Regions from separate parts of the Rahnella sp. 1L-D-7-B-C2 genome, predicted to be linked through region 2. Evidence: predicted binding sites of a transcription regulator. Region 2 holds the regulator's gene; each other region holds the start of a gene.
What was found. Region 2 encodes PhoB, which activates phosphate uptake and scavenging genes when phosphate is short. Its sites were predicted from a motif close to CTGTCATAAAACTGNCNNAT; they were not measured.

Region 1 (7,691 bases), on a different contig from region 2:
CAATGCCACGCTTGGCGTACTGGTACTGGCCAACTTCGGTACACTCTCTGAACTGACGCTCGACGGCGTGCGTGCCGGTGATGCTATCGCCGATGTCTTGTCAAAGATCGCGCCAGTGATTTCGCTGCAAACCGCGCCGTCGATTGATGCCGGTTCAGTCATCATCATTATGGCCTGCGATCGTCATCTCAACAGTCGCCAGCTCGGCCGCATCGCCAAACGCGCCGGTGCCGGGCTCGGGCGTCTGGGCAGCTACTGGGGGCATGGTTCAGGTGATATCGCGCTGGCATTTTCCACGCAGCGTGACGGTGTCACGCTCACCGATGATAAGCTCGAGCCTTTACTGGCGCTGGCCGCCGACGCCACCGAGCATGCAGTTATTGACGCCATGCTCAGCGCCGAAACCGTCTGCGGCTTCGACGGACATTTTCGGCTGGGGCTGAGTAAAGTCCTCGACAGCCTGGCCAATTTAAAAGGGAACCTATCATGAAAATTTTTATCTCTGCTGACATCGAAGGTATTGCGGGCGTGATGCGCCCTGAACAATGCAGCCCCGGCAATGCCGATTACGACGCAGCGCGGGCGCTGATGGAACAGGAAGTGAACGCGGCGATTGACGGCGCGTTTGCCGGTGGCGCGACGGAAGTCACGGTAGCCGACAGCCATGCGATGATGCAAAACCTGCGCGCTGACAAAATCGACCCGCGCGCCCGTCTGGTGCAGGGCAAACCGCGCGGTCTCTCGATGGTGGAAGGGTTGCAGCAACAGCAGTACGACGGCCTGATGTTCGTCGGTTTTCATACTGCCGCGGGTGAAAATGGCGTGCTGGCGCATACCATTAATGGCCGCGCTTTTTACCGCGTCAAACTCAACGGTAACGTGGTCGGCGAAAGCGATTTGTACGCTGCCGCAGGTGCTGAACTGAACGTCCCGCTGTGGCTGGTGACCGGCGATGATCATCTCGAAACCTGGATCCGTCGCCATTATCCTGAATCGCAATATGTCTGCGTTAAACGCGCGATTTCCGCCAACGCTGCCGAATCCGACAGCCCGGCAATCGCACGTGCGAAAATCCGCAAACACGCCACGCTGGCGGTCAGTAAGCCCGCGCCGCTCACCGCCGGAAGATTCAGCCCGCCGTATCATCTCGAACTGATGACCGCCCGACCGGTGCTGGCCGATTTGTTCTGCCTGATCCCCGGGGTTGAGCGTCTGGATGCGGTCACCGTCGGCTATCACAGCCCGAACGTGGCGAACATCATCAGCTTGCTGAGTGCGTTTTCGTATCTGGCGACGACTCAGAAATAAGGCAACACATGCGCTTACGTCACATTGAAGTGTTTCAGGCGGTTTTGCAGGCGGGCAGCGTCAGCGGCGCGGCGCGCTTGCTGAATGTGTCGCAACCGAACGTCAGCCGTGTTCTCAATCACGCCGAGCAGCAGCTGGGTTTCACGCTGTTTGACCGCACGCCGCAGGGGTTAATCGTGACGCCGGAAGGGCGCAGGCTGATGCCGGAAGTCGAGGCGTTGTTCAGCCATATTCAGGCGATCGGTGCGCTTGCGGAGCAGCTGCGGCAGGGCGAAGGCCAGCATGTGCGCATCGGTTCCGCTCACGCGCTGGGTCACAGCGTGATGGCGCCGGTACTGGTCGATTTCCGCCGTCAGACCCCCGGCGGCAGCGTGGAACTGGTGACCGGACACTTCAACACGCTGAGTCAGGATTTACTGCAATACAAAATGGATTTCGCACTGGCCTTCGGTGAGCCCGCCACGCAGGAGCTGGTTTCGGAGTCCATCTATCAGGGCAATATGGTCGCACTGTTACCGAAGGATTGCCCGGTCGAAGGCCCGGTGTCGCTGGCGTGGCTCTGTGAAAACGACCTGATGATGCTACAGCAGCAGGATCCGCTCGGACTGGTGCTCAACCGCGTCCTGCGGGAAAACGGCCTGACCCCGCAGTCTTCGTTGCATATCAAAACCTATTCTGTCATCGCCGATATGGTGCTGGCCGGAGGTGGCGTTGGCGTAGTCGACACGTTTACTGCCCAGCGGTATGTCGGTCAGCTTAAAATTTGTGAGGTGACAGAGCCGTTACCCTTTGAGGTGATTTTGCTGAACAGGCGTGACCAGCCGGTATCCCAGGCGGCGCTCAAGCTTAAGCAACTGATAAGGCGGAAATTATGGGCGCTGGGGGAGGGGCAAAAGAGGGGCGTTTAATAACCACTGCAACGTCAAGGTCAAGGTCGTGGGTTGCCACCCACGCAAAAACGCGCGGTTTTCCACCTCTCCCTACGGCGTGATTTTTGAACGCGGCCAGAGCTATTAGGTCACAACTTCACCGGCTCAGGATGAGAAAAGAAAAGGGACAACTAAAAAATTAAAGACGACTCGTTTCTGTTTTTAAAAATGGTGAAATGGCGCGATTAAAAAATCCTGCCGAACGGAGCGGCCTGAAGACCTAAGGCTTCAGGACCGAGAGAGGGCACCGCGAAGCGGCAGGGTTTTGCGCCACACGCTGGAGTACCAGAACACGTCCATCGTTCCAGCGAAAGCGCATGTTTTAAAAAGCGGGGAGGAATCCAAAGGAGGGAAAGCACTTCCCTCCTTTGGGCGGTTTCGGCACAGTGAGTTAAGAGATCGCTGCAATTGAGAAACCGAAACTTACTCGATCCGTCTTAAACCCAACCTAATGCAATTGAGAAACCGAAACTTACTCGATCCGTCTTAAACCCAACCTAATGCAATTGAGAAACCGAAACTTTCACGGTCCGATATAAACGCCGCCATTGCAATGGGTCCTCCCTGCATTAAAAACTATTCGATCCCCATTGCCCCTTTCATCGTAAAGAAGAGATCAGTCTGATCTGTCAGACCCACCACATTCCCCGCGTGTGGCCCAAATGCCGCAATGCGCAGCTGGGTTCCGGTGTGCCCCTGTGAATCGTCCTCGGAGTTACCATAGCTGATGGTCATTGGCGCGCCGTCTTTGGTGGTCAGCGTCTGCGTCAGGCCGGGAGCTTTGGCGTCGGCTTCGATGATTTGGCTGGAATGTGCGTGGTCGGCGGTCACGATCACCAGCGTGTTGCCGTCCTTGCGGGCGAACTCCAGCGCTTTCTGCACAGCTTCATCCAGGTCGACCGTTTCACCGAACTGTCCGCATGGATTGGCGGCATGATCCTGCTTATCAATTGACGCACCTTCTACCTGCAGGAAGAAGCCTTTTTCATTGGTTTTCAGCAGGTCGATGGCTTTTTCAGTCATAGCGGCAAGGGTCGGAATGTCCGCCGTGCGCTGTGGATTGGCTTCGCAGGTAACAGCGGGTTTGTCAATGTTGCCGTGATAAGAGGCTTTCGGCCCCTGCCAGCGCACCGGCATATTGCCTTCTGAGAACAGGCCCAAAACGGGTTTTTGCTGACCGGCCTGGGTAATGGCAGCGAGCTGGTCGGCGTTTTCAATCCACTGATAGCCCTGTGCCAGCGCCTGATCTTTCAGAGATTTGCCTGAGAACTCGCCGCTTTTCGCCAGCTGGCTGAACGATTTTCTGCCGCCGCCGAGCGTGACATCGGCGCGGGCGTGCAGCAACTGTTCGGTGATCGAGCCGCGTCCGCCATTTTCCAGCGCATTGGTGGCGCATTTTTCAGAGGTTTCTTCCGGGCCGTAGCATTTACGGGACGTAACGTGCGCGATTTGTGCCGCGGGCGTTGCATCCTGTAATTCAGCCGTCGAGACGTTGCCGGTGGCTTTGCCCGCGGCTTTGGCGATTTCGAGGATCGTCTGATGGTCTTTCCCGTTCACATCCACGCCGATTGCGCCGTTATAGCTTTTCACACCGGTGCTCCAGGCGGTGGCAGAGGCGGCAGAATCGGTGACGTAGTTAGGTTTTTGCGTTTTCTTATCGAGAGAATAGTGTGTGTACTGGCCGGTCAGCGGCAGGGCATCGATGCCTTTGAAATAGCCGCCCGCGCCTTCGGCATAATTTCGCGCGGAGGTGATTTCGGAATCACCCATACCGTCGCCGATAAGCAGGATCACGTTCTTCACCGTTTTGTCAGAGAGCGATGCCTTAAGCGCGGCTGTCTGGTCACCGCTCAGACGGCGAGCGCCACCTTGTTCGGTCAGGACACCTTTTGCTGCGCGGTCAGACAACGCATTTTCTTCAGCGGCGTAGGAACCGGCAGAGGCGGAAAGCAGCAAAGCGGCAGCGATGGCGCGAGCGAGCAGAGATACAGGTTGTTGCATTGTCAAAACTCCTTTTTATAAAGCGTCAGAAATAAAAACACACAGTTTGAGTTATTTTGTTACTGGGAGGGTAAATCAGGAGGATGACGGATTTATGACAAAGGGATTTGGGGACGGAGTACAAATGGGGGCTTTAAAAATCAACATCAACATCAACATCAACATCAACTTCAAGGTCGTGGGTTGCCACCCACACTGGCCTTAAGGGCGGCTTATCGCCGCCGCCCTTAAGAATCCCTGGCTCTTTAAAACACGTGCCGTGCAGACGGGCTATGTTTCAGCAACTACCGCTATTGCCGCAAAATCCCTCCGCTGCGCGGTGCCCTCCGGTCGGGTTACAACCCGCGCAAAAAGCCGCGCGGTTTTCCACCTCTCCCTACGGCGTGATTTTTGAACGCGGCCAGAGCTATTAGGTCACAACTTCACCGGCTCAGGATGAGAAAAGAAAAGGGACAACTAAAAAATTAAAGACGACTCGTTTCTGTTTTTAAAAATGGTGAAATGGCGCGATTAAAAAATCCTGCCGAACGGAGCGGCCTGAAGACCTAAGGCTTCAGGACCGAGAGAGGGCACCGCGAAGCGCATGTTTTAAAAAGCGGGGAGGAATCCAAAGGAGGGAAAGTACTTCCCTCCTTTGGGCGGCTTCGGCACAGTGAGTTAAGAGATCGCTGCAATTGAGAAACCGAAACTTACTCAATCCGTCTTAAACCCAACCTAATGCAATCGAGAAACCGAAACTTCCAAGATCAGATACAAAAGCCGCCATTGCGACAGCCTCCGCCCTTAAGAAACTTACCCGATGGTCATCAAACTCGCATTTCCTCCCGCCGCCGCGGTATTCACGCTCAAAGAGCGCTCGTGAAGCAGGCGTTCGAGCAAGATATTGTCTTCGCCGCGGGCGAACCCTTGTACGGAGACAATCGGGCCTGGACGGTTGGCGATCAGCTGGCAGAGTTCACGTACCTGATCGGCATCACCGTGATAAATCACCGCATCGAAGACCGGCGCATCGTTCTGCCAGTCTTTGGCGAAGTCCACGCGAGCCTGTACAGCTTTCGGCAACTGATTGAACAACTCGCGCTGCAACGGTGCTTCCGGCCACAGAATGCGGCAACCGGTCGCCGTGACGGCGGCGAGCTGAGTCAGCGCATCGTCCTGATTGTCGGCTAATGCCAGTACGCGTTCGCGCGGCAGGAGCGCGTAGGTGTTTCGCTCGCCGGTTGGCCCCGGCAGGGTGCGCAGGGTGCCACCCTGGCTGCTTTCTGCGAAACGTTCGCAGACCCCAATCAAGGCCGCACTTTGCTTCTGTCCGGTGGCCCATTGTTGCAGGGCGCGGTGCGGTGCGAGCAGTGCTTCACGCACGGAGGCATCGAGCGGAAGTTCGCGATCCTGACGCAGCAGCGTCTGCTGTACGGCAAATTGCGGACGGCTGCTCAGCAGACGATATAAGTACAGCGGACCACCGGCTTTCGGGCCCGTGCCGGACAGACCTTCGCCGCCGAACGGCTGAACGCCGACCACCGCGCCGACCATGTTGCGGTTCACGTACATGTTGCCAACGTGCGCCTGCTGCGTGACGCGGTGAATCGTTTCGTCGATACGGGTGTGAATCCCCAGCGTCAGACCGTAGCCTGCGGCATTAATCTGACCGATCAGCTTATCCAGATCCTGACGGGCATAACGCACCACGTGCAGCACCGGGCCAAAAATCTCTTTCTTCATTTCGTCGAAGCTGTCGAGTTCAATCAGCGTCGGTTTAACGAACGTCCCGCGTACACATTCGCTCTGGTCAGCTGCGAAAGTTTGTGCTGCCTGATATACCGTGCGGCCCTTGGCGCGCATGGCGTCGATGTGTTTCTCGATGCCTTCTTTGGCTTCGCTGTCAATGACCGGCCCGATGTCCGTAGACAGACGTTCCGGGTTGCCCATCCGGCATTCGGCCATGGCGCCGCGCAGCATCTGCAAGGTATGGTCGGCGACGTCATCCTGAATGCACAGCACGCGCAGGGCGGAACAACGCTGACCGGCGCTGTCGAACGCCGAAGCTACCACGTCCATCACTACCTGTTCGGTCAGGGCGGAAGAATCGACGATCATCGCGTTCAGACCGCCGGTTTCAGCGATAAGCGGCGTCGGACGCCCCTGCGGATCGAGTCTGCCTGCGATGTTACGTTGCAAAATACCCGCCACGTCGGTGGAACCGGTGAACAGCACGCCGCGAACGCGTTCGTCATTCACCAGCTGCGAGCCGACGGTTTCGCCTTTGCCCGGCAGAAGTTGCAGAACCCCCGCCGGAACACCGGCTTCATGCAAAATACCGACGGCCAGCGCGGCGATAAGCGGCGTCTGTTCGGCAGGTTTCGCCAGCACGCTGTTACCCGCCGCCAGTGCAGCAGCAATCTGACCGGTGAAGATTGCCAGCGGGAAGTTCCACGGGCTGATGCACACCACCGGTCCGAGCGGACGATGCGTGTCGTTGGTGAAATCTTCGCGGATCTGCCCGGCGTAGTAGTGCAGGAAATCGACCGCTTCGCGCACTTCGGCGATGGCGTTATTAAAGGTTTTTCCGGCTTCGCGCACCAGCACGCCAAGCAGACTTTGCAACTGCGCTTCCATCAATTCTGCTGCGCGTTGCAAGATTGCTGCGCGCTCTTCGGGAGGCGTCGCAAACCAGATGGCGCCGGCAGCGGCGGAGGCGTCCAGCGCGCGGCTGATTTCCGCTTCTGTCGCTTCGCGCACGTGGCCGACGATATCGGAATTTTCAGACGGGTTGATGACCGGCAGGAATTCGCCGTCATCCGTCGGCGCATCAATCATCGGTTGCGCGGTGATCGGATGGCTGGCGCTTTGCAACAGAGCGCTGGACAGGGAGGCCAGACGATGCTCGCTGGACATATCCAGACCGGCGGAGTTCACGCGTTTGCTGCCGTACAGATTGCGTGGCAGGGCGATGCGCGGATGTGGCAAGCCGACCTGTCCTTCGCTGGCGGCCAGCGCTTCAACCGCCAGTACCGGATCGGCGACCAGCTCTGCAATTGGCAGTGTGGCGTCGGCGATGCGGTTGACGAAAGAGGTGTTCGCGCCATTTTCCAGCAGACGTCGCACCAGATACGCCAGCAGGGTTTCGTGCGTCCCCACCGGGGCGTAAATGCGGCAAGGGCGGTTCAGTTTGCCTTCGGCAATTTTTCCGACTACCTGCTCGTACAGCGGTTCACCCATGCCATGCAGGCACTGGAACTCATACTGTCCCGGATAATAGTTGTTGCCCGCCAGCTGATAAATCGCCGCCACGGTATGGGCATTGTGGGTGGCGAACTGCGGATAAATCAGGTTCGGCACCGCCAGCAGTTTGCGGGCGCAGGCCAGATAGGAAACGTCGGTGTAAACCTTGCGGGTGTAGACCGGATAATCTTCCAGACCTTCGACCTGCGCGCGTTTGATTTCGCTGTCCCA
Region 2 (7,691 bases):
GCTGACCTCAATTCGGGTGCCCGGCGGCGTATGATTGACCGCGTTATACACCAGATTCGACACCGCACTGCGTAGCTGATCCTCGTTGCCGAAGACCTTCAGCTTCTCGTTTACGCGAAACACAACTTCGTGCTGACCGCCACTCAGTGTCTGTACTTCGCGCTCCAGCATCCCGAGCATCACCGGAATATCGACTTTTTCGTGCAAATCCATATTGGCGGAGGCTTCGATTTTTGACAGCGTCAGGAGCTGCTTGACCAGCCCGTCCATGCGTCGCGTTTGCTCTTGCATAGTATCGAGCGCTTTAGTGCGAAACGGCTCTTCCAGCTTGGCATCTTCCATCATTTCCAGGTAGCCCTGCAAAACCGTCAGCGGGGTGCGAAGTTCATGGCTGACGTTGGCGAAGAAGTTACGCCGCGCGCCTTCCAGCTGGCGCATTTGCGTGACATCACGCGCCACCATCAGTAACTGCCCTTCGGAATAAGGCATCACGCGAAATTCGACGTAATGTTCATTATTGAGCTGAAGATTGAGTGCGCGGCTGAAATCACGCGCCTGGATCCAGGCGCGAAATTCCGGATAGCGCAGCAGGTTGAAGATGTGTTGCCCGTTATCTTCCGGCCAGCGGAAGCCGAGAAGCTCCTGCGCCAGACCGTTACACCAGAAAATATTGCCCTCTTCAGTGGTCAGCACCACTGCATCCGGCAACGATTCTGCACCGCTGCGAAAACGTTTAATGAGTTGCCCTAATTCACGGCGGCGACGGCGGTTTCGCATCTGCATCTGGTTCAGCCCGTAGAACAACGGCTCCCAGCTCCAGCGGCCATTTGGCGGGGTGATGCTGCGGTCAAGCCACAGCCAGTGTGAGAGTTTAAGCTGGTTATAATAGTTCCAGCCCAGCGCCGCCAGCAGAGACGCAAAGAGAAGCCAGCCAAAATGGCCGACAAAAATACCGAGAATGATCGCTGGCAGGCAAAACAGAAAAAATTCGCCGGCCAGCCGTTTCCATGACAAACGTTCTAACACACAGATTCTCCGCTGTGGGGACTAATAACGCGTTGAAAAACGGTATCCCGTGCCACGGACAGTCTGGATCATTCTGTCATGTCCACTGGTTTCCAGCGCTTTGCGTAAACGACGAATATGCACGTCTACCGTGCGATCTTCCACATAAACGTTAGTGCCCCAGACGTTATTGAGCAACTGTTCGCGGCTGTAAACGCGTTCGGAGTGGGTCATAAAGAAATGCAATAACTTGAACTCGGTCGGCCCCATGTCGAGCGCCTGCTCATTGGCCATCACGCGGTGAGAGGAAGGATCGAGCGTCAGACCCTGCATGTCGATCACCTCTTCCACCGCCATCGGTGAAATACGGCGCATCACAGCTTTAATACGGGCAACCAGTTCTTTAGGAGAAAACGGTTTAGTAATGTAATCATCGGCACCCACTTCGAGGCCACGCACCCGGTCCTCTTCTTCACCGCGTGCAGTCAGCATCATCACCGGAATTTCGCGGGTCAGGGCTTCACGTTTAAGATGTTTGATAAACTGGATCCCGGACCCTCCCGGTAACATCCAGTCGAGCAGGATAAGCTCAGGATAAGGCTCGACCAGTTGGCCAATCGCGGAATCAAAATCTTCAGCTTCTACTGCCTGATAGCCATTTTGTTCCAGTACAAAACACACCATTTCACGGATTGGAGCTTCGTCTTCAACCACCAATATACGTCTAGCCATCGTAGGTCCTGCCAATAGGTTAGCGATCTTTTATTTGATTGCGGGCGCCATTATGCGTCAGTTTTGTGACAGATTTATGAATAGAAAGGATGGTCTATTACACCGCACTTTGACAGCCATCTTGCTGAAATTCGCCTGATTTTTCTGGGGACATCGTCCCCCGACGGCGTTTATACTTTGCGCCATTGTTACCGTCTAGCGAATCACCGGGAGTTTCATGCGCCTGATCCACACTTCAGACTGGCACCTTGGCCAGTACTTCTTTACCAAAAGCCGCGCCGCCGAGCATCAGGCCTTTCTGCGCTGGCTGACGGAACAGGTGGAAACTCATCAGGTCGATGCCGTGATTGTGGCGGGCGATATTTTCGATACCGGCTCGCCACCAAGCTATGCGCGGGAATTGTATAACCGCTTCGTGGTGGAATTACAACACACCGGCTGCCAGCTGGTAGTGCTGGCCGGTAACCACGATTCGGTCGCCACGCTCAATGAATCGAAAGAACTACTTTCCTGCCTCAACACCCGCGTGATCGCTACCGTCGGTGAAGACTTGTCTGAGCAGGTTTTGGAATTAAATCATCGTGATGGCTCGCCCGGCGCAGTGCTTTGTGCGATCCCGTTCTTACGCCCGCGCGATTTGATAGCCAGCCAGGCCGGTCAGTCCGGCAGCGACAAGCAGCTGGCGTTGCAGGAAGCCATCGCTGCCCATTATGACGCTTTATATCAGGCGGCACAGGCGAAGCGCGACCAGCTCGGCGTCCCGCTGCCCATCATCGCCACCGGCCATCTGACCACCGTCGGCGTCAGCACCTCGGATTCCGTTCGCGACATTTATATAGGTACTCTCGATGCCTTTCCGGCACAGGCATTTCCGCCGGTCGATTACGTCGCACTCGGGCATATTCACCGCGCCCAGTGCGTGGCGAAAACCAACCATATCCGTTACAGCGGCTCGCCGATTGCGCTGAGTTTTGACGAACTCGGCAAAGCCAAAAGCGTATTTATGCTCGATTTTACGGGTGCAACGCTGAACAGCATCGAAACGCTGGAAATTCCGGTATTTCAGCCGATGCAGATGATCAAAGGCCCGCTGGCCGAAATAGAAAAACAACTGATGCAGTTCAGCGATGGCGATACCACCAAACCGGTCTGGCTGGATATAGAAGTCGCGACGCAGGATTACCTCAGCGACATTCAACGGCGGATCCAGGCGCTGACCGCTGAACTGCCGGTGGAAGTCGTACTGCTGCGCCGCAGTAAAGAACAGCGCATTAACAGCATTGAACAACAGGAAAAAGAAACCCTCAGCGAGCTGAGCGTGAGCGATGTCTTCGAGCGGCGGCTGTCGCTGGAAGCGGACACTGACGAACAGCGTCAGGCACGGATGCGCACGCTGTTTGCGCAGGTGGTCGATGAGGTCACCAGCGGTCATCACGCAGAGGACGCCACACAATGAAAATTCTCAGCCTGCGTTTAAAAAATCTAAACTCGCTGGAAGGCGAATGGAAAATCGACTTCACCGCTGAGCCTTTTGTCAGCAACGGATTATTCGCTATCACCGGCCCGACCGGCGCGGGAAAAACTACCCTGCTCGATGCCATCTGTCTGGCGCTGTATCACCAGACGCCGCGTCTGAACGTCACCCCCAGCCAGAACGAACTGATGACCCGCCACACCGCCGAATCACTGGCCGAAGTGGAATTTGAAGTGAAAGGCATTGGCTACCGTGCCTTCTGGAGCCAGCGCCGGGCGAAAAACTCACCGGACGGCAATTTACAGGCACCGAAAGTCGAGCTGGCATTGCTGGCGGACGGCAAAATTCTGGCGGATAAAGTACGCGATAAACTTGACACGATTGCCGAACTGACCGGGCTGGATTTTGGCCGTTTCACCAAATCGATGATGCTGTCACAGGGACAATTCGCCGCCTTTCTCAATGCCGATGCCAATGACCGCGCAGAATTGCTGGAAGAACTTACCGGCACGGAAATCTACGGCCTCCTGTCTGAACGCGTGTTCGAACAGCATAAAGAAGCGCGCGTAGCGCTCGACGGTTTACATCAGCGCATGGCTGGTATCGAACTGCTCAGCGAAGAACAGCGTCAGGCGCTGGAAACGCAGCTTAAAGAACTCAACGCGCAGGAAATCAGCCTTAGCCAGCGGGCGCAGCAGCGTCAGCAGGATCTTAACTGGCTGCAACACTGGCAGCAGGTGCAGCAAAAACATCAGCAATCAGTGCAACAGCTGGCAGCGACGGAGCAGGAAATGGCGCAGGCTGCGCCGCAGTTGCAGCAGCTTGCACTCAGCGAACCGGCGGAAAAACTCCGTTCACGTCTTAACGATCGCCAGCGCTGCCAGCAGGAAACACTGAATCTGCAACAGCAGACCGCGCAGCTGATCCAGCAGCAGGAACACCAGCTGGCGCAGATGACGCCGCTGAAGCAGGCCGCAGAACAGGCGCAAAGTGCGCGCCAGAAACAGGTGGAAGAACAGCGACAGCAGCAGACACTCATTGAAGAGCAAATCCTGCCGCTGGATAACAGCATCGCCCAGTGGCGGAAAGCGCAAACCGATACGCAACAGTCATTGAATGACGTACAGAAACAGGTCAGCGAGCAAAATCTCGCACTTGAACAGCTGACCGCCGAACGTCAGAAGCTTGAAGAGCAAAGCCGCCAGCACCAGACGCGGCACACTGCCCTGACCGAGGCGCTGACCGTGCAGCAACAACGTCAGGCAGCGCTGGAAAATCAGCATCCGCTGGCGGTGTTGCAGAAACGGCAGGCTGAACTGACACACCTGCGACCGGTACGCCAGCAGCTGTATTCGCTCGCGCAACTTTATCCTCCACTGAACCGCCGGGTGGTGCAGCAAAATGCCGATTTCACACAGATCCAGACGCAGGTCTTGCAGGAAGAACAGCGACTGGGCGCGATCCGTCTGCAATGTCAGAAGCAACTGGAACATCTCAATGACGTCAAAGCCCGCCTGAAAAGTGAAGAGCTGATCGTCAGCCTCACCGCCGAGCGCGCGAATCTGCAAAGTGGTAAGCCGTGCCCGTTGTGCGGGTCGACGTCGCATCCGTCGGTGGAAAGCTATCAGGACGTGAAACCGTCAGAAACCGCGCAGCGCGTCGAGAAAATGCAGGCCGAATTCGATACGGCAAAAACCAGCGGCATTGAGCTGGCGGCGAAGATTAAAAACCTGAAAGAGCAGCAGACGCGCCTGCAAACCCAGCTGGAGCAGGATCAGCAACAGCTGAATGCGCAACTCGAGAGCTGGCAGCAACTGAGCGCGCCGCTGAATCTGACCTTCGTATTGCAGGATACGGATGCCGTTCAGCAATGGCTGGCGGAACGCGATCGCGAAGAGCAACAGTCCCAGGATCTGCTGGGTGAGCATGAACAGCTGGCGCGGGCGTTGCAACAGGCGAAAGATGCACTGAATGATGCCGTGAATGAGCAGCAAAAAGTGCAGCAGCAGACTGCCCTGCTGACCGAACGCTTTACGCTTATCGGGCAAAGTCAGGTCAAACTTCAGGAACAGATGGAGCACTTGCAAAAGCAGTTTACCGAGGGTGAGAAAACGCTGGCAGAGCTGAATGCGCAGCGTCGCAGTCTGTTCGGCGATCGCCAGATTGCGCAGGTTCGCGAGCACTTACATCAGCAGCAACTGGCCGCAGAGAAAGCGGTCAGCGACGCAGCCGAAGCACTGAACAAAGCGCAGGAACAGCGCGATAAACTGGCCGGTCAGCTGGCCAGCACGCAGCAGCAACATCAGCAGGCTACGGAACGTCTGCAACAGGCTGAAAATGAGTGGCAACTGGCGCTGGCCGCCAGCGAATTCTCTGACGAAGAGGCGGTGAAACTCGCCCTGCTCGATGACGGGCTGCGTCAGCAACTCCAGCTGCAAAAAGAACGTCTGCAACAACAGCTGGCGAAGGCCCAGGCGCTGCTGAGTGATGCCGGTGCGACGCTGGAAGCTCACGGTCTGGCGCGCCCTGCGCATCTGCGCGAGAGCGAAATCGACCTCACCCAGCTCACCGCAGAACAGGCGACGCTGGCGCAACAGCTGAAAGCGTTACAGCAGCAGCTCGGTGAAGTCAGCAATCAACTGAAATTCGATAAAGAACGGCACAGCGGGCAACAGGCGTTGATCGGTCAGATTGCACAGACACAGCAGACCTGCGACGACTGGGGCTATCTCAACCAGATGATCGGCTCCAGCGACGGAGCGAAATTCCGCAAATTCGCACAGGGGCTGACACTGGATCATCTGGTGTATCTGGCGAACCGTCAGCTGGAAAAACTGCACGGCCGCTATCTGTTACAGCGTAAAACCAGCGACGCGCTGGAGTTACAGGTAGTCGATACCTGGCAGGCCGATGCGGTTCGCGATACCCGTACGCTCTCCGGCGGTGAGAGTTTCCTCGTGAGTCTGGCACTGGCGCTGGCGTTGTCCGATCTGGTCAGCGACAAAACCCGCATCGATTCGCTGTTCCTCGATGAAGGTTTCGGCACGCTTGACGCCGACACGCTGGACACCGCCCTCGACGCCCTAGACAGCCTGAACGCCTCCGGTAAAACCATCGGCGTGATAAGCCACGTCGAGGCCATGAAAGACCGCATTCCGGTGCAAATCAAAGTCACTAAAGTGAACGGGCTGGGCATCAGCCGCCTGAGCAGTGAATTTAAAGTCTGACCGCAAAGTCGCAGGGCAAGCCGCTAGCAATCATGCTATCGCCTTGCCCTGTGGTGGATCCTTTCTGTGAGCACCCGCACAAAAATCGCACCGTTGCAGTGCGCGCGCTCCTGACAACCTGATGAATATTCGGTTATTTCGTTAAACCGCCGATCTGGCACGCCCTGTGCTTAACGTTATGTATACAAGTTGCAGTACAAGCTGCACAGCCTGCATAACAGCCAAGGGGAACGCCGATGAAAAACGACAAACCTGAAATCCTTCCGTTCAATAAACAACGCCGTCAGATGATGAAATGGCTGGCGATCACCGGCGGTGTGATGACGCTGGGCGGAATGATCCCCACTACCGTTTTCGCCGCAGACGACGATGAAATTCGCATCGGCTACTGGCCAATCGTCGGCGGATTGCCGTTGTATGTCGCGCTCGAGCAGGGCTTTTTCAAAGAGGCCGGGCTGAACGTCAAAGGCGTCAAATTTGCCAGTGCACAGCAAATTGTCGAAGGGATGATCACCGGCAGGATCCACGGCTGTGCCAACGGCACGGCCACCGGCGCACTGGGGTTAGGCGCGATCACGTCGCCAGGCCTGTTCAAAATCATCTGCTCGAATCCCTCCAATCACACGCTGGTGTTAGATGAATTTCTGGTACCGCTGAACAGCACGGCGAAAACCATTGCCGATCTGAAAGGCAAGAAAATCGCCTGCGGGCCAGGCATCCAGAACGTCACCATGGCGAAAATCATTCTGGAGAAAAACGGGTTCACTAATCCGTCAGTAATCGAACTCCCCGTCGGTCAGCACGCCCCTGCCCTGGCCGCCGGGCAAATTGACGGCGTTTATACCCTGGAGCCGACCGGCACCGTCGGGCGTATGAAACACCTGTCGCGCACGCTGGAAACCGGCGTCATTTCCAAATACGTACTCGGTAACGCCGATGCCCCGTGGTTCGGCGGTGCAGCGGCGCTTAACGCCACTTTCATCCAAAATAATCCTGACGCCGCGAAAAAGTTTATCGCCGCCTATCAGAAAGCCGTGGAATTTATTGCGGCCAATCCTGACAAAGCGCGGGAAAACGTGGCGGGTTATACCAGTATCGAACCGGCGCTGGTGAAAGAAGTGCCACTGCCCGGCTTCGTGATGTATCCCGACCTAAAGGGCGACAACCTGCAATGGTTCCAGAAATTTTATGACGTCTTTACGGAAAGAAAAATCTTCAGCAAACCGGTGGATGTCGCTTCGCTGATATATCAG
Region 3 (7,691 bases), on a different contig from region 2:
AGCAAATCACCGCTTTTACTGCTGCTGGTGAGCTGGGGCGGCGTGGCATTTTTACTGTGGTACGGCTGGGGCGCGTACCGTACGGCGTTCAGCAAAAATCCTGAACTGGCGCAGGCCGAAGTGGCAAAGCAAAGCCGCTGGAAAATTGTGGTCAGCATGCTGGCCGTGACCTGGCTGAATCCGCACGTATACCTCGATACCTTCGTGGTTCTCGGCAGTCTCGGCGGCAGCCTGAATGCCGATGAACGCTCATGGTTCGCGCTCGGCGCGGTCAGTGCGTCGGTCATCTGGTTCTTCGGGCTGGCTATCCTCGCCGCCATGCTGGCGCCGTGGCTGAACACCGGCAAAGTGCAGCGGGTGATCAACTTTATCGTCGGCACCATTATGTGGGGCATTGCCATTCAGCTGGCGCGGCAGACCGGTGTACTTTAAGTTCGCCGGATAAACAGGTTTTTGTCACTAATCTTAGTTTCTGTTGTAACGGATTATGCTACGGTTTCGCAGTTAATACGTTTATTGCCATATCTTTGATGATTAATGGAGGCACTGTGAAACTGAAAGCATTGACTGTAGCAGCGATGTTGGGATTAGGGACATTACCACTGACGTTGAAGGCGGCAGAATTACCTGCCGGACCGCACGTTGTGACCTCAGGAACGGCGAGCGTTGACGCTACGCCAGATATTGCCACGCTGGCGATCGAAGTGAACGTCTCTGCGAAAGATGCCGCAAGCGCCAAGCAACAGGCCGATGCGCGTGTAGCGGAATACTTTGCTTTCCTGCAGAAAAATGGCATTGAGAAGAAAGACATCAATGCAGCGAATTTACGCACTCAGCCGGAATACGACTACCTGAAAGATGGAAAGTCACAGCTTAAAGGCTACCGTGCGGTGCGTCAGGTGCAGGTGACATTGCGTCAGCTGGATAAACTGAACGAACTGCTGGATGGTGCGCTGAAATCGGGTCTGAATGAAGTCCGTGCCGTCGAACTGGGCGTTGCGAATCCGGATCGTTTCCGTGACGAAGCGCGACAGAAAGCGATTGATAACGCCACGCAGCAGGCGAAATCATTGGCCGAAGGTTTCCATACCAAACTGGGGCCGGTTTACAGCATTCGCTATCACGTCGCTAACTACCAGCCGATGCCGGTCGCGCGGATGTACAAAACCGCCGAAGCCGCAGGCCAGAGCGATGTGGCACAGACTTACGAACAGCAAAGCATTCACTTTGACGATCAGGTTGATGTGGTGTTTGAATTGCAGCCGCAAGCTCCTGCTCCTGCTCAGTAAACATAAAGCTGTAAAAATGAAAAAACCCGCTCCGGCGGGTTTTTTGTTTCTGGCTGGATCGTCAGTCAGTCCTGACGCAACACCTGATGGCCGTGCGCCAGCAGGGCGTCGGTGACTTTGCGCATCATGCGGCTTTCCGGGGCGAAACGATGCCAGTACAGCATCCTGCGTTGGAACAGGCCCGGCGTCAGGTCGATCAGCTCGCCACTCTCCAGCTCTTTCTCGATTTGCAGATGCGGGATCATGCAGCAGGTGGTGCCCTGACGCGCCAGTTGCACGAAGGCTTCCGACGAGTTCACGATATGACAAGGCACGCTGCCCGGCGACAAATCAAAGTTCTGCTGTAAAAAAGCCTGATGCATATCGTCAAGATGGTCAAACGCCACCGCCGGCGCTTTCAGCAGCGCGGAGCGGGTGACGCCATTGGGGAAGTAGCGGTCGGCGAACGGTTTCGAACCAACGAACAGGTAATCGAGCGCGCCCAGCTGATCAACCAGACAGCTCGGCAACGGTTGCGGCTGGATACTCACCGCACCGACCACTTCACCACGGCGCAGACGCTCCTGCGTCCGGGTTTCATCTTCAACTTGTAAATTCAGGCGAATAGGGGAATCGACCAGCACCGATTTCAGCGCCGGTAACAGCCAGGTAGCGAGACTGTCGGCGTTGACCGCCAGCGAGAGCAGCAGCGGCGTATCATTGCTGTCGCTATTACTGTCACTGCCCAGCCACTCTTCTTCCAGCAGCTCGACCTGATGCAACAACGCCAGCAATTTTTGCCCCTGTTCGGTCGGGCGCGGTGGCACGGTGCGCACCAGCAAAGGCTGGCCGAACAGATTTTCCAGTTGTTTAATGCGCTGTGAGACCGCCGATTGAGTGATGCAAAGCTTCTGTGCCGCGCGCTCAAAACCGCGCTCACGGATCACCGCGTCCAGTGCCTGCAACGTTCTATAATCTGGGCGTTTCATCGGAGTTCTGTCCCTTGGATTTTATTTTATCCAAACACTATGCCACAGATTGTCAGGTTTTGTGGTGAGGAAAATCTTTGCGTTTGCAGCGCGATTGCACTGAATAAGTGTGATCTCGCTACGGCGTTGTTTATCCCAATCACCCTGACTTGCTTTATAATCACCGGCACTTTCGGGTTATCAGACAGAGAAGCCATTATGACGCAGGAAGAATTGAAGAAAGCAGTCGGCTGGGCCGCACTGGATTACGTTACGCCGGGCACCATCGTCGGTGTAGGTACCGGATCCACCGCCGCCCATTTCATTGATGCACTCGGCTCAATCAAAGGGCAAATTGAAGGCGCAGTTTCCAGTTCCGACGCGTCTACCGAGAAACTGAAAAGCTTAGGTATTCACGTTTTCGACTGCAACGAAGTGGATTCGCTGGATATCTACGTTGACGGTGCCGACGAAATCAACGGCTTCATGCAGATGATTAAAGGCGGCGGCGCTGCGCTGACCCGTGAAAAAATCATTGCTGCGATTGCGAAAAAATTCATCTGTATCGTCGATGCGTCCAAGCAGGTCGATGTGCTGGGTAAATTCCCGCTGCCGGTAGAAGTCATACCGATGGCGCGATCTTACGTGGCGCGTGAGCTGGTAAAACTTGGCGGCCTGCCGGAATATCGTCAGAACGTGCTGACCGACAACGGCAACGTGATCCTCGACGTGCACAATCTGAACATTCTTGATGCCGTCGCGATGGAAAATAAGATCAACAATATTGCCGGAGTCGTGACCGTCGGTCTGTTTGCTAACCGTGGCGCGGATGTTGCGCTGGTCGGCACTTCGGAAGGCGTTAAAACTGTTACGCTGAAATAACTCAGCGATAAGCAGAAGATCTGGCTGCTGTGTTAAAGGCAGCCAGACACACGTCTGTCATAACGCAATGTTATGAAGATGATAATTTTCTGACTGAATCATCTTTTCTTCAAAAGCCTGAATTCGGTGACTTATGTCACATTTCCGATAATCTCCTCCTGAACGTTTGGCGCAGTAAAATCTAACCAGCATGAAATGCTAAAAACCCTCTGTCACGGTGAGCCTTCTGCTACCGGTCAGGCAATCGTTTGTATTGATGATGGCGGATTTTTTGTTATGTTGGCTGTGAGTAATCACCTCGCAGTTCGAATTCAGCCAGAAAATTATAGGGTCGGGAAATGGCAAAAGTATCACTTGAGAAAGACAAGATTAAATTTTTGTTAGTGGAAGGCGTCCACCAAAGTGCGGTTGATACCCTCCGTGCAGCGGGCTACACCAATATTGAATTTCACAAAGGTGCTTTGGATACGGAATCGCTGAAAGAGTCGATCCGTGATGCGCACTTTGTTGGGCTCCGATCGCGTACTCAGCTGACCGAAGAAGTTTTCCAGGCAGCAGAAAAACTGGTGGCTGTGGGGTGTTTCTGTATCGGCACCAATCAGGTTGATCTGAAAGCAGCCACGCGTCGCGGTATTCCGGTCTTTAACGCACCGTTCTCTAACACCCGTTCGGTTGCCGAAATGGTGCTGGGCGAAATGTTGCTGATGATGCGCGGCATTCCTGAAGCGAACGCAAAGGCCCACCGCGGCATCTGGAACAAACTGGCTGTCGGTTCGTTCGAAGCGCGCGGGAAACGTCTGGGGATCATCGGTTACGGCCATATCGGCACACAGCTGGGTATTCTGGCGGAAAGCCTGGGGATGCGTGTCTTCTATTACGACATCGAAAGCAAATTGCCGTTAGGGAATGCGCAGCCGATTGCTTCTCTGGAAGAACTGCTCAACACCAGCGACGTTGTGACGCTGCACGTGCCCGAAACCCGCAACACCAAAGACATGATTTCTGAAGTGCAGCTGTCGCAGATGAAGCCGGGCGCACTGCTGATCAATGCGTCACGCGGCACCGTGATCGACATTCCTGCGTTATGCAACGCACTGCGCAGCAAACATCTGTCTGGTGCGGCGATCGATGTCTTCCCGGAAGAACCGGCGACCAACAGCGATCCGTTCAATTCACCGCTGTGTGAGTTCGACAACGTGCTGCTGACACCGCATATCGGTGGCTCCACCATGGAAGCGCAGGAAGGTATCGGTCTGGAAGTGGCAGGTAAACTGTCTAAATACTCTGATAATGGTTCTACATTGTCAGCGGTTAACTTTCCGGAAGCGTCTTTGCCGGCACACACCGAGAAAGCCAGCCGTTTGCTGCATATCCACGAAAACCGTCCGGGCGTGCTGACCAGCATCAACCAGATTTTCGCCGAGCAGGGGATCAACATTGCAGCACAGTACCTGCAAACCAGCCCTGAAATTGGGTATGTGGTGATTGATGCAGAAACGGATATCGCGACGCTGACTACCGCGCTGCAACTGATGAAGGCCATTCCGGGAACGATTCGTGCCCGTCTGCTTTACTGATCGCATCAGCTGAAACAACCAGGCCGCCGAAAGGCGGTTTTTTTTGTCTGGTATCAGGGAGTTTTGGGTTTCGTGGGCCCTCTAACGACAATTCAAAATCTCATCAGAAGAAGCAGGGCGATCAGGCCGCAGAGGATCAGAGAGGAAAAGGTGATTTCGAACTGGTAGCGTCGCAGCATCTTGCGGTACCTCAGGGCAGAAAATGGATAAAAAAACACCCGGCGGACCGGGTGTCAGATTATCAGTCTGGATACCGGGTCAGTGAAGGCACTCACCCGGAAATCTTAGTCAGACTTATGCAGCTGGTGTTGCTTTTGCAGCAGGAGCCGCTTTCTTAGCGTGTTTTACGTGTTTTTTAGCAGCCTGGGCTTTCTGAGCAACCGGTGCTGCTTTCTTAGCGTGTTTCACGTGTTTTTTAGCAGCCTGAGCTTTCTGAGCAACCGGCGCTGCTTTCTTAACGTGTTTTACAGGTTTTTTAGCAGCCTGGGCTTTCTGAGCAACCGGCGCTGCTTTCTTAGCGTGTTTTACAGGTTTTTTAGCAGCCTGGGCTTTCTGAGCAACCGGTGCGGCTTTCTTAGCGTGTTTTACGTGTTTCTTAGTCGCTTGCGCTTTCTGAGCAACTTTCTTGTGAGTCTTGTGTTTAGTTACGTGCTTGGCGGCAGGTGCGGCCGTTGTTGCGGTGGCAGCAGGCGCCGGAGTTGCTGTTGTTTCAGCAGCGAAAGCGACAGAAGACAGGCCCATTGCAGCGGCTACAACCAGAGCTAATACTTTTTTCATCGTTAATTCCTCAAGGATTTTTAGTTTATGTGTCTACCCCACTGCGGGGCCGATGAAAGGATAATAGGCGCGTCGAACTCGATTGTCCGTGAGTGATTGGTTTCGGCGTGTAACGGTATGTATAAACTCTAAAAACATTACTTTTCAGTTATTTGAAATGGATCTTGAACGCATTTAGGCACTTTATACAATGTTAGTTACAACATACTTTGGTTTTTAGAGAGATAAACAGAAGGAAGTGAGCATTACCACGTCCAGACGTTGCCCGGCGTAATCACTTCCGGCAATGGCACATCCCAGTGCTCAACCGGTAACTCCTCTACTTTCTGGCAATCATGGGCTAAACCAATCGGATAAGGCCCGCCGTTCTGCCAGTGCTCCAGCGTACGGTCATAAAAACCGCCGCCCATGCCCAGGCGCTGGCCGTGGTTATCGAACGCCACCAGCGGTGTCAGGATAATATCCAGCTGCGCGAGGGGAAGAACCTGTGTGACGTCCAGCCGTGGTTCGAGAATTTTAAGACGATTACGTACAAGCGGTGTTTGCGGCGTATAGCGCAGAAACAGCAGATGATGAGATGAAAACGGATGCAACACCGGCAGGCACAGCTGTTTGCCCTCTTGCCATAAACGCTGAATCAGCGGTGCGGTGTCCAGTTCTCCGTCAAAAGACAGAAATACGGAAACAGTCGTCGCAGAGCGGATGTTAGGATGTGACGCAACGCGTTCTGCGGCCTGAAGGGCAAAATGAGTTTGCTGTTCAGGAGTCAGATTTTTTCTGCGTTGGCGTATTTCGGTGCGAAGTTGTTGTCTGGCTGAAGCGAACTGAGGTGTGTGCAACGGTGTGTGCAACATAGATACATGAACCAGAAAGGAATGTACCGAAAAGAAAGGGGAATCTCCGAGATGCCGTCGCAGGCTGTAACCCTTGAACCCATGGTTCAAGGTGAACGTGCTGTCGCAATCTTTAGGCTTCTCGGACGGACCGAGCATGCGCACCGATTGCGGATCATCACATTCTGTTGGTACTAATTATCGGCTCAGGGGACGGGCCCGCTGGCGAACATCTCAGAGAAATTTTTTACCGTTTCTGACTGCCTGTGACCAGCAAATCAGCAACGTGTGTTATTCGAAAGGCGCCCCTTCACGTTCAGAGATCCGGCCTTGTTCGAGCAGTGCCTGCTCGATGGTTTGTTGCAGCATCCGGATACGTTGTTCCATATTGGATGCGTAATCGCGAGTTTTCAACCTTTCCTGAGCAAGTTCGTGACATACGTTCAATGCCGCGATGAAAACCAGTTGCTCTGTATTGGTGACTCTAGTGCGAACTTTCAGATCTTGCAACCGCTGATTAAGATCTTCAGCTGCCAGATTCAGTGCTTCCTGTTGTTCTGGCGGACAATTCACCCGTAAAGAGCGACCAAAAATTTGAATATCTACTGGTTGTGCAGACATGCCACCTTCCTGCTAATTTATTCGTCCGCCCCAACGTGACCACTACGACCTGGCGCAGGATGTTGGAAGCGGGCGCCACTATAACTATCTCAATACCAGGTTACAACCCCGTGGCTGACTGACTGCTGCCCGATTGTTCAGAGTGAGTTATTCAACCCTCAGTGTGCCTGAGACAGGCTGCTAATCTGGTACTACGACAGACCTTGGTGGTAGCATAACACGAACTTATCCAGCCAACGATGGCGAATGCGCATGTCTATTGAGAATACTTACCCAACTTACGATTCGTTGGATCAAAACCTGAAACAACAATCGGTTGCTTTGACCGCAGCAGAAATGCACGGGTTGATCAGTGGTTTACTGTGCGGTGGCAACCGCGACGGTAGCTGGTTAACGCTGGTGCATGATCTGACTAATGAAGGCATGGCCTTCCCGCACACGCTGGCCGATTTGCTACAGCAACTGCGTAAAGTGACATCAGATACTCTGGAAGATGACAGTTTCGAATTCAAAATCATGATGCCTGATGATGATAAAAGCATCTTCGAGCGCGCCGACGCGCTGGCGGGCTGGGTCAACCATTTCCTGCTGGGTCTCGGCATGATGCAGCCCAAACTCGCTAAAGTGAAAGGCGAAGTCGGCGAAGCCATCGACGATTTGCGTAGCATCGCGCAATTAGGCTACGACGAAGATGAAGATCAGGAACAATTGGCGCAGTCTTTAGAAGAAGTGGTGGAGTACGTCCGCGTGGCAGCCATCCTGTGC
Region 4 (7,691 bases), on a different contig from region 2:
ACAGTCAAACAAAAGCATAAAAATTCAGTTATTGGCATAAAAATTCACTTAAAAACAACAATCGCATACATTGACTTAACGTAAATAACTGAATTAGATCGGTTTAATTAACCTTTGCCCTGCCTTTGCCGATAACCTTGATTCACGTCCTGCCGCTTTCATGAAGAATGGACACTACATATCAGGGGATAATATGAACATCACACAGCGTCTTTTACTGACGTTCTCACTGCTTTCCGCCGCCCTCATCGCACTGGGCGTCGTCGCGATCATGCTGATTTCAGGGTTTCAGGCACGTTTTGAATATGTACAGGTCAACGCGATCTCATCGATAAAAGACCTCAATAAGCTTATCAACCAGAGCAACACGCTTTCTCTCACGCTCTACAAACATCAGAGCCAGACTGACAACAGTAAAATGCCGGAGGTGGAAACCCAGATCCAGCAGCAGGTTGCCGGGCTGAAAACCCTGACGGATTTTTATCGGCAACACGATATCTCCAGTGATGAAGATGAAAGGCTGACCCTCCTGGCTTTCGACAACATCCGCAAAGTGGAGGAAAAACTCCCGGCGTTCCTGGCCTCTTCACGGGCGCATCAGGATGACGTCAGCCTGGCGCTGATCGAAGGCGAAGGTGGGATTGGCGGGGCCATCCGTCAGCTCATTGCGGATTATCAGAAGCAGCTGGTCGTTAACATCAACATCAGCGAAAGTTTGCGTGCAACCAATCACAAAATTTTCACCTCCACGCTATGGGGAATGGGCACCGGCGTGACGGCGACTATCATGCTGCTCGGCTTCTTTGCGCTGGTGACCATCCGCCGCGTGCGCCAAAGCCTGCTGGCCATCGGGAATATCATGACCGTCGCCAGTGATCGCCTTGACCTGACGGTCAGCGCCGATGACAGCCGTCACGATGAAGTCGGCAACATGGCCCGCGCGTTCAACAGCCTGATGCAACGGGTATCCGGCGCGCTGCTCTCCGTGAACGCGGCGTCTCAGTCCGTCAGCAGCGCCTCGGCGCAAATCGCCGCCGGTAATGAAGATCTCTCCTCACGGACCGAACAGCAGGCGGCTTCTCTGGAAGAGACCGCCGCCAGCATGACCGAACTGAGCGAGACCGTCCGCCAGACCGCCGACAACACCCGGCAGGCCAGCCAGCTGGCGGGCAACATGAATGCGCTGTCGGAGAAAAGTGCGTCATCCCTGGAGACGATGCTGGGCACGATGGGCGATATCCGCAGCAGCTCCCGTAAAGTCACCGAGATCATTACGCTGATTGAGGGTATCGCTTTCCAGACCAACATTCTGGCGTTAAACGCAGCCGTGGAAGCCGCACGCGCCGGGGAGCACGGTAAAGGGTTTGCCGTCGTGGCAGGAGAAGTCAGAAATCTTTCGCAGCGTTCGACTACCGCCGCGCGTGAGATAAAGGAGCTGATCGACCTCTCCTACAGTCTGATTGAAGCGGGCGCACATCAGGCGGGTGACGTCAGCGAGAACATGAACTCGATGGGCAACGCCATCCGTCAGGTCACCGATCTGGTCAATGAAATTGCCGCCGCAGCCACCGAACAAAGCCAGGGGATCGCGCAGGTGCATCAGGCTGTCAATCAGATGGATGATGTCACTCAGCAGAACGCCGCACTGGTAGAAGAAGCCTCTTCCGCGTCGCGCTCCTTGCAGGAACAGGCGGACGGCCTTGCACGGCTGGTGGGTGAATTTCGCGTCAGTCAGGATCCTCAGCCATATCGTTCATCAGCGAGACCCGCTCCCGCACTGATTAGCGCTCCACGGGCGGGCGCAACAATGGCCCAGGACACCGACTGGCAAAGTTTCTGATACGGCTTTTAACGCCTGAGAACAGGGAAAAAAAGCATGGAAAACGTTCAGGAGCACGAAGCGCATTTGGAAAAACACAAAGCGTTGATTGAGAGCTTTGAGCAGATGGCGGCGTTGGTGAATCAGCTTTCAGTCGGGGAATACCGTTCGCTGGAACTGTACATCAACAACTGCCGTCACTTCCGCGACCGCAGTCTGGAAGTGCAGTCAATGCTGGCGGATCCGGCATTTGAAACTTATCTGATGCGCAATGATATTGCGTTGTATTACAGCATTCATAGCCTCAACATGGCCTTCGGCATGATGACCAATATGCTGGAAAATCTGAAAGGTTTTTTGGCCTGATGCGCAGGAATTAAAGGAAGTCAGATCAAAAGGAGGCCGATCGTCAGACCGGCCTCCTTCATTTCACGATATGTAAAAATGCTATGCCCTGTCAGGCATGGGTCGCGGCTTTCTGCTCAGAACTCGCCTGAGCATTTTGCAGCATACGTCGAACCGGAATGATCAGCACAAACAGCACCGCTGCGCAGATCAGCAACGCAATGGAACAACGCGCGAAGAGATTCGGCAACATATCCAGTTGATCGGCTTTCACATGACCGCCAATCAGACCCGCCGCCAGATTACCCAGCGCACTGGCGCAGAACCACAGCCCCATCATTTGCCCGCGCATCCTTTCCGGTGCCAGCAGCGTCATGGTCGCCAGACCAATCGGGCTGAGGCAAAGTTCGCCCAGTGTCAGCATCAGAATACTGCCTACCAGCCACATTGGGGATACGCCTGCGCCACCGTTGGTCAGCACATTTTGTGCCGCCATCATCATGATGCCAAAGCCCGCAGCCGCACATAAAATACCGATGATGAACTTGGTGATACTGCTTGGACGCACGTTGTTGCGCGCCATCATCGGCCATGCCCAGCTAAATACTGGCGCAAGAATGATAATAAACAGCGCATTGATTGACTGGAACCATACGGCCGGGATTTCAAAATCGCCGATCATGCGGTTGGTGTAGTCATTGGCGAACAGGTTGAACGAGGTCGGCTTTTGCTCGAACGCAGACCAGAAGAAGGCCGCGGAAACCAGCAAAATAAAGCAAACCAGCAACCGGGCCCGTTCTTTGCGGTTCAGGCCGGCAAACACAAACAGGTAAATAAAGTAGAGGGCCACCGAGGCGGCAATCACGTAAACCAGCACGCTGGCGACCGCGACCGGATTAATCACAATCACGCCCTGAGCGATCAGCGCAACGACAATTGCCACACCCACCGCCAGCGCCAGCAGCCATGCGCCAACGCCCTTTTTCTTCGCCACCGGATTATTCCAGGTGGAATCTAAGCCCACTTCGCTGTCGTAGCGTTGCATCGATGGCACCGCAAACAGGCGGAAAATCACCAGCGCGATCAGCATCCCGATACCACCGATACCAAAGCCCCAGTGCCAGCCGTGAGTTTTTATCAGCCAGCCGGAGATCAGCGGCGCGATAAATGACCCCATATTGATGCCCATATAGAACAGCGAGAAACCGCCGTCACGACGCGCATCGCCTTTTTTATACAGCGTGCCCACCATGACCGAGATACAGGTCTTGAACAGGCCAGAGCCGAGGACGATAAACATCAGGCCGATAAAGAACAGGCTGTCGCCCATAAAAGCGGAGAGCGCAATCGACAGGTGGCCGAGAGCAATCAGGATCGAACCGTACCAGACCGCTCTTTGCTGCCCGAGCCAGTTATCCGCCAGCCAGCCACCCGGCAGCGCAGCAAGGTACATACAACCGGCGAAGATACCGACGATAGCCGAGGCATTTTCACGCGCGAGCCCCATACCACCTTCGTAGACCGTCGCCGCCATGAACAGGATCAGTAAAGGCCGGATCCCGTAAAACGAAAAGCGCTCCCACATCTCTGTGAAGAACAGTGAGCGCAGCGGATAAGGATGACCTAAGAAGGTCCGGCCTTCGTTTTTACTACCAGAGGAATGCATAAATTCTCCAAAAAGTCTGACGGAGTGTTTGCGAACACTGAACTGCGCGGCGGCTGTCTGGCGGGCCGCTCATCATCATTCAGCCATTATTATTTGATAACAATTAGGGGTTATCTCTAGTGCCAACCGCAGGACTTTAAGATGAAAAGTCGACCATTGTCCACTTTTACAGACTTTATGACGGTTAACAGAGAAAATGACGGTAAAGAAAATGCGTGGGGTGGGGTGAATAAAAGTGATGCGCAAGCACTCCGCTCCATCCGGGCTGATGGAGCGGAAACCTAAGAATATTGAATGTTTATGATTTTCGCGAAGCCACCAAATCCTGCGCACACGCCCACGCCGAACTCCATGCCCACTGGAAGTTATATCCCCCCAGCCAGCCGGTGACGTCTACCACTTCGCCGATGAAATACAGACCGGGGACTTTGGCCGCGGCCATCGTTTTCGAGGAAAGCTCTTTGGTATCGACACCACCGAGAGTCACTTCCGCCGTGCGGTAGCCCTCGGTGCCGTTCGGCTGTACCTGCCAGTTTTGCAGTTGCCCGACCAGTTCGGCCTGTTGCGGCGCGTTCAGCTGTTTCAGCGTGACGTCCGGTAACTGACCGAGAGTTTGCAGGCATTCGACCAGCCGCTTAGGCAATTGCATCGCCAGCGTATTTTTCAGGCTTTGATTCGGATGTTCCTGTCGCTGAGCATTAAGAAACGCCGCCAGGTCAGTATCCGGAAGTAAGTTAACGCTCACAAACTCACCGGGCTGCCAGTAGCTGGAAAGCTGTAACACCGCCGGGCCGGACATGCCGCGATGGGTAAAAAGAATGCTTTCGCGGAAAACGGTGCCATCCTGCGCGGTCAGAACCGAAGGCACCGAGACGCCGGACAATGTCTGCAAGTGGTCGAGCAGCGGTTTATGCAGAGTAAACGGCACCAGGCCGGCACGCGTCGGTAAAACTTTCAGGCCAAACTGTTCGGCCAGACGATAACCGAACGGCGTTGCGCCCAGCCCCGGCATCGAAAGTCCGCCGCTGGCCACTACAAGTGAGTGAGTACTCACAGTTGAGCCGTTCACGTTGATAATAAAGCTGTCTTCGGTTTTCTGAACGTCGGAAATCTCGCTGCGCAGGCGTACTTCGACATTCCCCTGCTCGCACTCTTTATCGAGCATCGCGACAATTTGCTGGGCAGAGTCGTCGCAGAATAACTGGCCGAGGGTTTTCTCGTGCCAGGCGATGTCGTAGCGGTTGACCATATCGATGAAATCCCATTGGGTATAACGCGCCAGCGCGGATTTACAGAAATGTGGGTTTTCCGAAAGATAGGCGGCCGGTTCGGCATATAGATTAGTAAAATTGCAGCGTCCGCCCCCGGACATCAAAATTTTACGTCCGGTTTTCTTGCCATTATCCAGCAGCAGAACACGGCAGCCACCCTGTCCGGCCTGCGCTGCACAGAACATGCCTGCCGCACCCGCACCAATGACTACCACATCAACCTGTTCCACTTTTGGCCTCTCTTTTCGGAAAATTCAGCTACGTTTTAAATAGGATACGCTCTGCATTTGAGCAGGTTTTGCCCGCTATGCGCCGCGGATTGTAAGTGACTGACAGGGGTTACACCAGTATCAGCGGGGTTTTATGGCGCTAAGTAAGCAAATGTTTCAATGAAGAAAGGGCAAATAACTAACTGATTATTCATAAATTAATCTCCGTCTCGGCTTTTTTTGTCCTGTTTTTAGTCAAAAAAATGTCATATTTTCCTTTTATAGACACCCTGTTCTCGCAGATAATGCGCGGCGTTCATGACCACTAACTGGCGTAACAATTATGCTGCATCTATTTGCCGGGTTGGATTTTCATACCGGTTCGTTATTGATTCTCGCGTTACTGTTTGTTCTGTTCTATGAAGCCATCAACGGTTTTCATGATACGGCCAATGCAGTAGCAACCGTCATCTATACCCGGGCAATGCGTTCGCAATTAGCGGTCGTGATGGCAGGGGTATTTAACTTCCTTGGCGTCATACTCGGTGGTTTGAGTGTGGCTTATGCCATCGTTCATTTGCTTCCAACCGATCTTCTGCTCAACGTAGGTTCCACGCATGGCCTTGCTATGGTGTTCTCTATGTTACTGGCAGCGATCATCTGGAACCTCGGCACCTGGTATTTTGGTCTGCCGGCGTCCAGCTCCCACACCCTGATCGGCGCCATCATTGGCGTAGGGTTGACCAATGCATTGATGACTCACACTTCCGTGGTCGATGCGTTAAACATCCCTAAAATGATCGGTATTTTTGCCTCTCTGATTATCTCGCCTCTGGTGGGGATGATTGTGGCAGGAACCATGATTTTCCTGCTGCGTCGCTACTGGAGTGGCAATAAGAAACATGCCCGTATCCACCTGACGCCTGCTGAACGTGAAAAGAAAGACGGTAAGAAGAAGCCGCCGTTCTGGACCCGTATCGGCCTGATCCTGTCGGCTATTGGCGTGAGTTTCTCTCACGGCGCTAACGATGGTCAGAAAGGTATCGGCCTGATCATGCTGGTCCTGATTGGTGTGGCTCCGGCAGGTTTTGTGCTCAACATGAGCGCAACCGGTTACGACATTACCCGTACCCGCGACGCCGTGACGCACCTCGGTCAGTACTATCAGCAGCACGTGGATGCGGTACCGCACGTGGTCGCACAAACACCTCTGGTGCCTGCGCCAGACGTGAATATCGCACCGACCGATGCTGCGAAAGTGTTCCACTGCGACAGCAGCCATGCACTCGACGCTATCGGCCGCGCGCAAACGCTGCTGACCAATCTGCCGTCTTACAGCGCCCTGGCACCGGATGAACGCAGCCATATGCGTCGCCTGCTGATGTGTGTGTCTGATACGGCCGATAAAGTGGCGAAACTGCCGGAAACCTCGCCTGCGGATAAACGCTTCCTCGGCGAACTGAAAACCGACATTCTTCAGACCGTCGAATATGCGCCGATCTGGATCATCATCGCGGTAGCACTGGCGCTGGCGCTGGGTACCATGATTGGCTGGAAGCGCGTTGCAACCACCATCGGTGAGAAGATCGGTAAGAAAGGCATGACCTACGCACAGGGCCTGTCTGCGCAGCTTACGGCGGCGGTGTCTATCGGCGTGGCAAGTTACACCGGTATGCCAGTCTCCACCACGCACGTGTTGTCCTCTGCGGTTGCAGGCACCATGATTGTGGACGGCGGCGGCGTGCAGTCTAAAACCGTGAAGAACATCGCGATGGCATGGATTTTAACCCTGCCGGTCTCGATTGTGCTTTCCGGCCTGCTGTACTGGATTGCGTTAAAGCTTATCTGATAAACGTCTGAGCTGCGGCTCAGGTAAGAAAAAGGCGACCTTGTGAGCAATCACAGGCCGCCTTTTTTGTTTCCTTTTTCACACATCCTCACAACGATTATTCAGGGTTAATACCAGATGAGCATCGCCAGCATACTGATGAGGATAAGCCCCACCAGCGCGGTCGTCAGAACGAACTGACCACGGACTCTCTCACAACGACGGATAAACTCAGGGTCGTGATGTTCAACGTAACGCTGAGCATAAATATATCGCACCAGCCTTATCTGCTTGCTCGGTTGGCCGTGAGACGTAAAGAACCCGCCGCCATCCACGTACTGATACAGCAAGGGATCGCATCCCCGAAGCACCACCAGCAATGCGCGCAGAGAAGAGTAATAGCGCAGCATATTCACCACACACACAAAACATAAAGCCCAAAATAGCGCAACGGGACTGATCATGATTCCCCCTCAAGGCGAACTCACCCCGCGCAATGTGACCCGCAATCGGCCACACACCCGACGTTTCGCCCTGCCTTTCCGCGATTTCA

Region 1: phoA (alkaline phosphatase) is a predicted target of PhoB. The motif match lies at 4,320-4,339, and genes of this name have one in related genera.
Region 3: serA (phosphoglycerate dehydrogenase) is a predicted target of PhoB. The motif match lies at 3,195-3,214, and genes of this name have one in related genera.
Region 4: pitA (inorganic phosphate transporter PitA) is a predicted target of PhoB. The motif match lies at 5,563-5,582, and genes of this name have one in related genera.

Annotation. Positions count from the first base shown of each region.
Region 1 covers NZ_JBXAVQ010000002.1:38,756-46,446, reverse strand. The annotation lists gene AC0Z7K_RS03770 (P1 family peptidase) at 1-490, shown strand, start outside; gene AC0Z7K_RS03765 (M55 family metallopeptidase) at 487-1,308, shown strand; gene AC0Z7K_RS03760 (LysR family transcriptional regulator) at 1,317-2,216, shown strand; gene phoA (alkaline phosphatase) at 2,814-4,238, opposite strand; gene putA (trifunctional transcriptional regulator/proline dehydrogenase/L-glutamate gamma-semialdehyde dehydrogenase) at 5,031-7,691, opposite strand, start outside.
Region 2 covers NZ_JBXAVQ010000007.1:168,605-176,295, forward strand. The annotation lists gene phoR (phosphate regulon sensor histidine kinase PhoR) at 1-1,026, opposite strand, end outside; gene phoB (phosphate response regulator transcription factor PhoB) at 1,048-1,737, opposite strand; gene sbcD (exonuclease subunit SbcD) at 1,955-3,193, shown strand; gene sbcC (exonuclease subunit SbcC) at 3,190-6,438, shown strand; gene AC0Z7K_RS14060 (ABC transporter substrate-binding protein) at 6,675-7,691, shown strand, end outside.
Region 3 covers NZ_JBXAVQ010000008.1:41,777-49,467, reverse strand. The annotation lists gene argO (arginine exporter ArgO) at 1-432, shown strand, start outside; gene AC0Z7K_RS14580 (oxidative stress defense protein) at 549-1,289, shown strand; gene AC0Z7K_RS14575 (LysR family transcriptional regulator ArgP) at 1,355-2,257, opposite strand; gene rpiA (ribose-5-phosphate isomerase RpiA) at 2,456-3,118, shown strand; gene serA (phosphoglycerate dehydrogenase) at 3,457-4,695, shown strand; gene asr (acid resistance repetitive basic protein Asr) at 4,990-5,472, opposite strand; gene AC0Z7K_RS14555 (5-formyltetrahydrofolate cyclo-ligase) at 5,718-6,326, opposite strand; RNA gene ssrS (6S RNA) at 6,366-6,549, opposite strand; gene zapA (cell division protein ZapA) at 6,597-6,926, opposite strand; gene AC0Z7K_RS14540 (YecA/YgfB family protein) at 7,179-7,691, shown strand, end outside.
Region 4 covers NZ_JBXAVQ010000004.1:226,509-234,199, reverse strand. The annotation lists gene AC0Z7K_RS09530 (methyl-accepting chemotaxis protein) at 194-1,840, shown strand; gene AC0Z7K_RS09525 (hypothetical protein) at 1,877-2,185, shown strand; gene AC0Z7K_RS09520 (peptide MFS transporter) at 2,277-3,830, opposite strand; gene AC0Z7K_RS09515 (hypothetical protein) at 3,972-4,115, shown strand; gene AC0Z7K_RS09510 (BaiN/RdsA family NAD(P)/FAD-dependent oxidoreductase) at 4,129-5,331, opposite strand; gene pitA (inorganic phosphate transporter PitA) at 5,654-7,159, shown strand; gene uspB (universal stress protein UspB) at 7,267-7,602, opposite strand.